DNA from 3 places in the Psychrobacter sp. JB193 genome. Region 3 is predicted to be linked to each of the others. Evidence: predicted binding sites of a transcription regulator. Region 3 holds the regulator's gene; each other region holds the start of a gene.

Region 1 (3,292 bases), on a different contig from region 3:
GCTTACCGATGATGGGTAGTGGACCCACATGCTCAATAAACCATGGCTGGATGTGATCGCCAAAAAACGGTGCAAACACAAACAATCCCCACATACCATAAATGATAGAAGGAATACCGGCCAAAAGCTCAATCGCGATACCCAAAGGCTTTTTTAAGAACTTTGGACACATTTCAGTCAAAAATATCGCAATACCAAAACTGACTGGTACGGCAATCATAATCGCCACAAATGACGTCACTAAGGTGCCGTAAATGGGTGCTAATGCCCCATACTCATTGGCAACCGTGTCCCAATTATTGCTGGTATAAAAACCAAGTCCAAACTCTTGAATGCTCGGCCATGCGCCGACAATTAAGGAGACCAAAATGCCGCCTAAAGAGAGGAGTACCAGTATGGCAAAAGCCTTGGTTGCATTGACAAACAGCGTATCGTAACGTTTTTGTTTGGCCAATTGGGACCTTAAGTCATTCATAAGTGTCTCAGCGTTAAATAGGATCAAGTCAAAATGTTAGAAAGGTTACGCAGGTTTTATCACAGTAAACTTAAACATAGGTGAGGACTGTCTATAAAGAAAACCCACCAACATCGTTCTTAAACTCACTGTGATAAAACCTCTCAAACCGCTACCGGAGAATAGTGGTTTGAGAGGGCGTTTAGAGATTGATGAAACAGTCTCTAAAGTAGGTCAATTACTGAGCAGGCTTATAAACAGGCTGTCCATCACTACCTTTCACTTCATTCCATTTTTCTTTGAATAGTGCGACAGCAGTATCAGAGAAAGGAACGTAATCTAACGCCATGGCATCATCATCGCCTTGGGTATATGCCCAATCAAAGAAGTTCAACACACCAGCCACTTGCTGAGGATTCTCTGGTTGCTTGTGTACCAAGATGAAGGTAGCGGCAGCGATTGGCCATGCTTGAGCGGTCTCAGAATTGGTGATGACTTTATAAAAGCCTTCTTGCTTTGACCAATCGATGTCACCTGCCGCTGCAAACGTTTCTGCAGAAGGCTGTACAAAGTTACCGGCAGCATTTTTAAGAGCTGTATGTGACATGTTGTTTTGCTTAGCGTAAGCATACTCAACGTAGCCGATAGAGTTTTTCATACGGTTAACGTAACTTGAAACGCCTTCGTTACCTTTACCACCAGCACCTGTCGCAGAGGTTGGCCATTTAACCGTTTTATCAACACCAACGGTATCGTTCCAATCCGGTGACACTTTGGCGAGATAATCTGTGAAGTTAAAAGTCGTACCTGACCCGTCTGAACGGAAAACAGTAGTAATGGCCGCATCAGGTAGGGTCAAATCTGGGTTCATGGCTACAATAGCTGGGTCATTCCATTTGCTGATTTTGCCTAGATAAATATCAGCCAATGTCTGACCATCCAATTTTAGCGCGCCTGGCTCAACACCATCGATGTTGACAATTGGTACAACGCCGCCAATAACGGTTGGGAACTGGATAAGACCAGACTCTTCAAGCTCTTCAGGCGTCATTGGCGCATCAGAGGCACCAAAATCGACTGTTTTTGACTGAATTTGTTTGATACCACCAGAAGAACCGATTGATTGGTAGTTGACCTGACCACCAGTATCAGCATTGTAGTCAGCAGACCATTTGGCATAGATAGGCTGCGGGAAAGAAGCACCTGCGCCAGTGATGTTCATGGCAATGTTTTCAGCAGACTTGAACCCTGAAGTAGCAGCAGATGCTGTGCTAGTGGTTGCATTGCCAGTTGTTTCAGTCGTTGCGGCAGCGCTACTGCTAGTATCAGCAGCCGGCTCTGTCGTATCGGTCGATTTGTTACACGCCGTAAGTACTAAGGTACAGCTGACGGCCACTGCTAATAACGAATAACGCATGTAAGACTCCTAAAGTTTGACAACGATACAAAAAAACATTGTTTGTGACATGCGAGCTATAGTGACAAGTTTTTATGACAGTTTAATGACAATGACTTTAATCTTTTAGTTTGGGCCATAACAGCGCATTGTTCCCTTCTATCTGCCTTTATAAGCTCAGTACATAAGGCAATGGTTTTTCGAGCCCAAGGTTTTCTCCAAATACCATTAGCCGTTAGAACAGAATTTTGCTAGTATGAAGTTGATTTACAACACTGACAGACTCGGGGTGCGGTGTCATATTGGCCTGTTTTATTAAACTTGCTTTACTAAAACAATTGCCTTTATACATTCGCTGAGAGATCACCCGCCGAACCTGATGCGGTTAGTACCGACGCAGGGAAGTCTTAAGCCTATGTTCTATATGTACAAAGGGCGCGCAGAAATGCCTTTTTATTATTGCCAATGTTTAACAGCGGTTTTTTGCCGATGTATGGCGCTAATAATTTGTGTCCATCAACCTTTTAGTGACTCACTACGTCTCGTTCCGGGTGTACGTTTGCTTTTTGATTGTATTTGTTCGTATCACATGGCTTTACCCCGCAGCTACTGGCGGTGTTGATTTTATTCAAAAACCAACACGCTAGGACAGCATATGAAACCTTCAAATATTCAGACAACGACAAACCCTCAAATCCATACTCCAAATAGTGACGCGCTTGTTAAGCCGACAACTATAGATGAGACCAGCAGCAAATCCGATAAAAAATCTGAGGCGCTAAAAACCCCTGCTCACCGTACGGCAAGTGATGCGCGTTTTGAAGAAGACGCCCGTGACCTTCATCGCATTCTCCCCGCCTCTCGTAAAGTCTATATCGAAGGCTCGCGTCCTGATATTCAAGTACCGATGCGCGAAATTTCTCTTGATCCAACCCCTATTCAAGGCACGGATGAGGCGAATTGGGAAAAAAACCCACCATTTTATGTCTATGACACCTCCGGCGTTTATACCGACCCCAATGTCGATATTGACCTCACACGTGGCTTACCAAAACTGCGCGAACACTGGATTGCAGAGCGCGGCGATACCGAACAGCTCAACAGTTTATCCAGCTCATACGGACAAGCGCGCGCACGTGATATTAGTACCGCCAACTTAAGATTTGCTCATATTGATAAGCCGCGCCGTGCCAAAACAGGCAACGGCTTGTCAGGCAATGTCACGCAAATGTATTACGCGCGCCGCGGCATCATCACCCCTGAGATGGAATACATCGCCATTCGCGAAACGCAGAAGCAACACGAGCTGACGGATACACGCCAACATGAAGGGGAAAATTTTGGGGCCAATACACCCAAAATCATCACACCTGAATTTGTGCGCAGTGAAGTGGCAGCAGGACGCGCTATTATCCCAAACAACATCAATCACCCTGAGTCCG
Region 2 (3,292 bases), 420 kb from region 3:
ATGCAAAACCCTGCTATTTTAGTCGATTTGGGTAATGGCTTAGAGGAAATCTTCGAAGGTCTGATGGATGGCTTGGTTACTCCACTATTGTCACTCAATGATCTTAACGGTAGAAACGAGTTATCGAATTCACGTAAGGGTTCTATGTATATCGTTAAACCAAAAATGCATGGTCCAGAAGAAGTCAAAATGGCCAATGATTTTTTTAATGCCTCAGAGGATTTATTAGGCTTAAAACGTCACAGTCTTAAAATTGGAATTATGGATGAAGAGCGCCGCATGACGGTCAATCTAAAAGAGGCCATTCGCCAAGCGAAAGAGCGTGTAATCTTTATTAATACAGGCTTTTTAGACCGTACTGGTGATGAGATGCATACCAGTATGAATGCAGGTCCATTTGTGCCAAAAGGGGAGATGAAATCACAAGCTTGGCAACCAGCCTACGAGCAATGGAACGTCGACATTGGTTTAGAGACAGGTCTACAGGGGCATGCTCAGATTGGTAAAGGAATGTGGGCAAAGCCTGACGAGATGAAAGAGATGATGGAGACCAAAATGGCGCATCCTCAATCGGGCGCTACGACGGCTTGGGTACCATCACCCACAGGGGCAACCTTGCATAGTATCCATTATCACCAAGTAAATGTTGCTGACGTACAGGATCGCCTAAAGTCGCGTGAGCGTGCAAGTTTGGATGATATCTTGACCATTCCATTGGCAAAAGACACCAATTGGACAGAAGAGCAAAAACAGCAAGAATTGGAAAACAATGCGCAAGGGATTTTGGGTTACGTTGTACGCTGGGTCAATCAAGGGGTTGGATGCTCTAAAGTACCCGATATCGATGATGTGGGGCTAATGGAAGACAGAGCGACTCTGCGCATCTCAAGTCAGCATATTGCCAACTGGTTGCATCATGGCGTGGTGAGCGAGCAGCAGGTGATGGAGACGATGAAGCGCATGGCCAAAGTCGTTGATGAGCAAAATGCAACCGACAGCGAGTATCAACCAATGGCAGACAATTTTGATGGCTCTTATGCTTTTAAGGCCGCTTGTGATTTGATATTTAAAGGACGCGCGCAACCTAGTGGTTACACTGAGCCACTATTGCATCAAGCTCGTCTCGATTTGAAGGCAAACTGCTAAGCTTATTTCCCTTTATTGCGCCTAATAATAAAATATATCGTTTTTGTTAGCGCTATTTATTCGTAGATAAATAGCGCATTATTTACGATGGTAAGGTATATTCGTTAAGGTGGTTTCAATTTATTAGTAATAATATTAATCAATAGAATCCTTATCTAGTTGACTGGATAGGGATTTTTTTTGGCGCTTTGATTATTGAGTGATAATTTTACGATGATAAATTGATAAGTTTAAAAAGCGAAAAAATATGTTGCAAATTATGTCAAAGTTGTTATGCTTGTACTCGAAGTATGAGTTTGGTAACGGATGTTACGCAACAGACCGATAAAGACCTAAGTTTACATGGCAGTTACTTTTTTAATCCCAGTTATGTAAGTCATGGTTTTTTTCATCTTACTGTAATAGAACTTCGCCACACTTGTTTCTGACTAATCTCGGTAGCCAGTTACACATTATATCTTTGAGGATTTGTGACGATACCATTGTGAGCACCAGCTAATAATAGCTCGCTTATTACTAAAATTGTAAAGTGGAGATACCCCATGAAAAAACTACTTTTAGCTACAGCAGTTGCTGCCCTATCTGTATCTGCAGCCAATGCAGCTCCGACTGTCTATGGTAAAGCATTCTTAGCTGCTGACTATGTGAACGCTGACTTTGATTCACGTGTTGTTGGTGGAGATGATTTTGATGAAGATACAGTAGAAATCAACTCTCATTCTTCACGTTTGGGTTTCAAAGGTTCTGAAGCCATGACTGCTAACACTGACGTTATCTATCAGTTAGAGTATGGCACAAGCATCGATGGTGATAATGCAACGTTTTCTAATCGTGATACATATCTAGGTATCAACAACAAGCAATTTGGTGAGTTCCGTGTTGGTAAAAACCAATCTAGCTTAGACAAAATTAACAACGTTATTGTTAACCAAGGCTACTGGGATAACCTAGGCACTAACGAAATGGAAGACGATGTTGTTGAAGCGTTAAACATGGCAGATAGTAGCCGTATCAATAGTTCAGTTCTTTGGACTGCGCCTAAGTATGATGGTCTACCATTGCAAATGTTTGCAATGTACAACTCTGATGATGACGACTTCAATAATAATTCTGGCTTTGGCGTTGCTGCTATGTTTGATCAAGGCACAGGCTTCACTGCTGGTGTAGCGTATGACAAAGATCAAAACATCAATGGTGATATCATCCGTGGTACTGCTACTGTTGATCTAGGTAAATACATCGCAGCGCCTGTAACAGTTGGTGCTCTGTATCAAGTAGCTGATTATGATTATGATCGTGATACTACAAAGGAAAAAGGTTTGGTTCTTAGCGCTATCATGGGCTTAACTAACTTTGCTCGTCCAGCAAATATCTATACACAGTACAACAAAACTAACAACTTGAATGGTTGGGATGGTGCAGATTCAGATCAGATCGTTGTTGGTGGTCAGTACTTCTTTAAAGACAACATCATTGCGCATGCCTATGCTGGTATAAACAGTGCTGATGATCTTAAGACACTTAACACAGACAGTGGTATGGTAGTTACTAGAGGCGATGCTGAAGTAGTTGTCGTTGGTACTGGTCTAGAATACAAATTCTAATCTAACCATTAGAATCTGCTTATAAAAACTCATCCTTCGGGGTGAGTTTTTTTTTGTTATGCCTGTTTCCAATAGTGAATACGTTATAATAGCGACGGGTTGAAAACGAAGAGTTTTAAAGAGTTTGTGTTTTGCCCTATATTTTATGACGTATTTTTAGTAAAATCCTTCTTTACCAATTACCGACAGAATACTATGACCAAGTTTATATTTGTGACCGGTGGGGTAGTGTCCTCACTAGGAAAAGGTATCACCGCAGCCTCTCTTGCAGCGGTCTTAGAAGCACGTGGCGTGACCGTCACAATGACCAAGATGGATCCGTATATCAACGTTGATCCAGGTACGATGAGCCCGTTTCAGCATGGCGAAGTATTTGTCACCGAAGATGGTGCAGAGACGGATTTAGATTTGGGTTATTACGAGCGCTTTTTACGTCATTCAAAAATGAGTAAGAGCAACAACTTCACCAGTGGTCGTATCTACCAAAATGTTCTCAATAAAGAGCGTCGTGGCGAATATCTTGGTGGTACGGTACAAGTTAT
Region 3 (3,292 bases):
ACTAAATGTCGACCCCACCCCTTCTACGGATTCAATTTGCAAACTGGCTTCGTGCTGATACAAAACGTGTTTTACAATAGCGAGACCCAACCCTGTACCACCGGTGGCGCGGCTACGCCCTTTGTCGATGCGATAAAAGCGCTCCGTTAGACGTGCGATGTGCTCTGCTGCAATACCAATACCATTGTCTTCCACGGCAAATCGGCAGCCTTCTGAGGTTTTTGTCCAGCTAATGGTTATATTACCACCCTTGGGTGTGTACTTAATGGCATTGATCACAAGGTTAGATAAGGCGCTGTTTAGGTACATCTCAGAACCATATAACCCATCATAAGTGTCTATCTGCAAATGGATGATATGCCCGTATGCTTGGTTGTATGCTTGCGCATCGTCATACACATGGGTCAGTAGTTTGGTCATATCAATATAGTTGAGCTCGTGAGTTTCTTCGATTTCAATTCGAGACAACAACAATAAATCATTCACAATTCTATTCATACGCGCCGTTTGCTGACTCATAAGCTCAAACCCGCGTCGCCAATGCGGCGGCATGTCTGGCTGATCTGAGAAATTCTCTAAATAGCCCATCATTACAGTTAGTGGAGTACGTAATTCGTGCGAGACATTTGCCACAAAGTCACGACGCATTTCTTCTAAATGCTGCAAGCGTGTCACATCATAGATAATCAGTAATTTTTGGTCACCAAAAGGCGTGAGTTCACATTTCAGGTAGCGTTTAGGATCTTGCCAAGATTCTATGTGTACACCCTCACTGAGAGCCGTAGTGGTCGCTTGATAGTACTGACGAAACTCAGGTACTCGAATGAAATCAAAAATACTTTTGCCTGCATCGCCTACTTGTAGTGACAATAAATCTTGTGCCGACTGATTCCACCACTCCACATTGTCATCTTGGTTGAGCAAAATCACAGCATCTCGTAAAGCCAGTAAGGCGCTTCTGATTTTTGTCAATTGATCCGAGGCGTGTTGGTGAGAAACTGATTCTGATGGACTCTGTTGATTATTTTTTGTCATTATTGTGCTCATTCATCATCCCTACTACTTTTTTGCTGTGTCATCTTAGGTTGTGACTGCCATGAGACTTCTAATTAGGCTAAGTTATATAACTAGGCTAAGCTATATCGGCGCCATGATATTAGAAAATCGATAGCCTGTACCGCGAACGGTCTGTATCAACGTATCACAGCCGTAAGGTCTTAATATGGTACGCAGACGTTTAATATGGACATCGATGGTTCTGTCCTCGATATAGACGTTGCCGCCCCATACTTGATCTAGTAGCTGTGTGCGCGTATAAGCACGCTCTGGATGACTCATAAAAAATGCCAATAACCGATATTCAGTAGGGCCCAATTCAACCACTTTACCCGCTACTGTCACACGTTGACTTCTTGGGTCTAAACTGAGCTTGCCGACTTCGATAGATTTATCACTGCTGAGCGCATTACTACGCCGCAGCACCGCCTTGATTCTAGAGATAAGTTCGCGCGTCGAAAAAGGCTTGGTCATATAATCGTCAGCACCAGCATCAAGACCATGAACTTTGCTGTCTTCTTCGCTCTTTGCCGTCAGCATAATGACGGGTATTTCAGAGAGCAGATCATCGTTTTTTAACATACGACAAAAATCCACGCCACTCTTATCGCCTGGCAACATCCAGTCTAGTAGAATCAGCGCTGGTCTATGATCCACGACTTGTTGATGCGCTTCTGACACATCGGCGGCTTGTAGACTATCAAACCCAGCCATCTCTAGCGTCATGACCACCATTTCACGAATCGCAGGTTCATCTTCAACAATCAAAATTTGCTCGTTATACATACAGCATTCTCAGTGTTAAGTACAAGGTTTAGCACGTAAAAGGCGATACATATTCGCCAGCTTTTATCTATTAAACGGATTAATTGTGACAGCTTGATGACAGTTATTATTCAGTATGACATAAACTACCGGACTTCTAATATGAAGTTTAATGGGCCATCATTGATGCTTTCAACTTGCATGTTAGCACCAAACTGCCCAGTAGCAATGATAGGATGCTGACTCTTTGCATACTCAATCAATTGAGCAAACAGGGCTTGTGCTGCCTCAGGTGCCATCGCCCCACCAAAATCAGGCCTGCGACCTTTGTCGGTTGTGGCCATTAAGGTAAACTGCGATACCAATAACAATCCGCCATTCACTTGCTCGACATTTTTATCCAGTTTACCGACCTTGGCAGGTTCGTCGTTATTCTCAAAAATACGATACGTCAGGATTTTATCAATCATGCGCTGCGCGGTTTGTAGGTTATCATCGTGTCCTAAGCCAATATAAGCCAAAAGTCCATGCTCGATGGCACCGATATTAGACCCTTCAACCACGACACTCGCGCTGCGTACTCGCTGTATAAGTGCTTTCACTCCCTAACTCCTTACAGATTATGGCCATACAATCATACGCTGTCCATGATAAAATATGGCTATTTACTTGCCTATTATTTATTACACCACACTTTATTTTGGTAGCCCTATTATGAATTTATTCACCACCTTACAACAGCTTGTCCCACAACAGAAGCTAAGTAAAGTTGCTGGACGTTTGGCCGCCAGTCGCCATCCTTATGTCAAACGCACTTTTATTCGTAGCTTTGCAAAAGCATATAATGTCAGCTTAGATGAGTATGAGCGCCAAAGCCTCAATGCCTATGAAAGCTTCAATGATTTTTTTACGCGTGAGCTAAAGGAAGACGCTCGTCCTATCGACACCACAGCTAACGGTATTGTAAGTCCCGCTGATGGAGTTATCTCGCAGTTAGGACAGATTAATGACCATAAAATGCTGCAAGCAAAAGGTCGTCATTATGACGTTGGGCAACTGCTTGCTGATAGTGAAGATGGTCGTTATTTTGCTGATGGTAGTTTTGCCACTGTGTATTTAGCGCCCAGCAACTATCACCGTGTCCATATGCCATTTGCTGGTACATTGACCAAAACTCGCTACGTGCCCGGTACCTTATTTTCGGTGAACAATATCACTGCGGCTAATGTCCCTGACTTGTTTGCGCGTAATGAGCGTTTGGTTTGCATGTTTGATACTCAGTACGGCAAAGCGGCAGTGGTGATGGTAGGTGCTATGATTGTCGCTGGTATCGAAACCGTAGCGACGGGCAAAATTGTCCGTACTGATGATGTACAAGAGGCCAATCATGACATGCGCTTCGAAAAAGGCGATGAGCTTGGGCGTTTTTACCTAGGGTCGACGGCGATTGTCATACTACCAAAAGCAGCAA

The links. Region 3 encodes PhoB, which activates phosphate uptake and scavenging genes when phosphate is short. Its sites were predicted from a motif close to TGTCATNAANCTGTCATAA; they were not measured.
Region 1: a site for PhoB is predicted at 1,944-1,962, ahead of pstS (phosphate ABC transporter substrate-binding protein PstS). Genes of this name have one in related genera too.
Region 2: a site for PhoB is predicted at 1,533-1,551, ahead of CIK80_RS10755 (porin). Genes of this name have one in related genera too.

The regions. Positions count from the first base shown of each region.
Region 1 is NZ_NRGY01000001.1:1,581,135-1,584,426, forward strand. It holds gene pstC (phosphate ABC transporter permease subunit PstC) at 1-475, opposite strand, end outside; gene pstS (phosphate ABC transporter substrate-binding protein PstS) at 693-1,871, opposite strand; TPP riboswitch at 2,126-2,270, shown strand; gene thiC (phosphomethylpyrimidine synthase ThiC) at 2,506-3,292, shown strand, end outside.
Region 2 is NZ_NRGY01000002.1:687,314-690,605, forward strand. It holds gene CIK80_RS10750 (malate synthase G) at 1-1,146, shown strand, start outside; gene CIK80_RS10755 (porin) at 1,689-2,750, shown strand; gene CIK80_RS10760 (CTP synthase) at 2,946-3,292, shown strand, end outside.
Region 3 is NZ_NRGY01000002.1:269,589-272,880, reverse strand. It holds gene phoR (phosphate regulon sensor histidine kinase PhoR) at 1-1,035, opposite strand, end outside; gene phoB (phosphate regulon transcriptional regulator PhoB) at 1,138-1,842, opposite strand; gene dtd (D-aminoacyl-tRNA deacylase) at 1,968-2,423, opposite strand; gene asd (archaetidylserine decarboxylase) at 2,536-3,292, shown strand, end outside.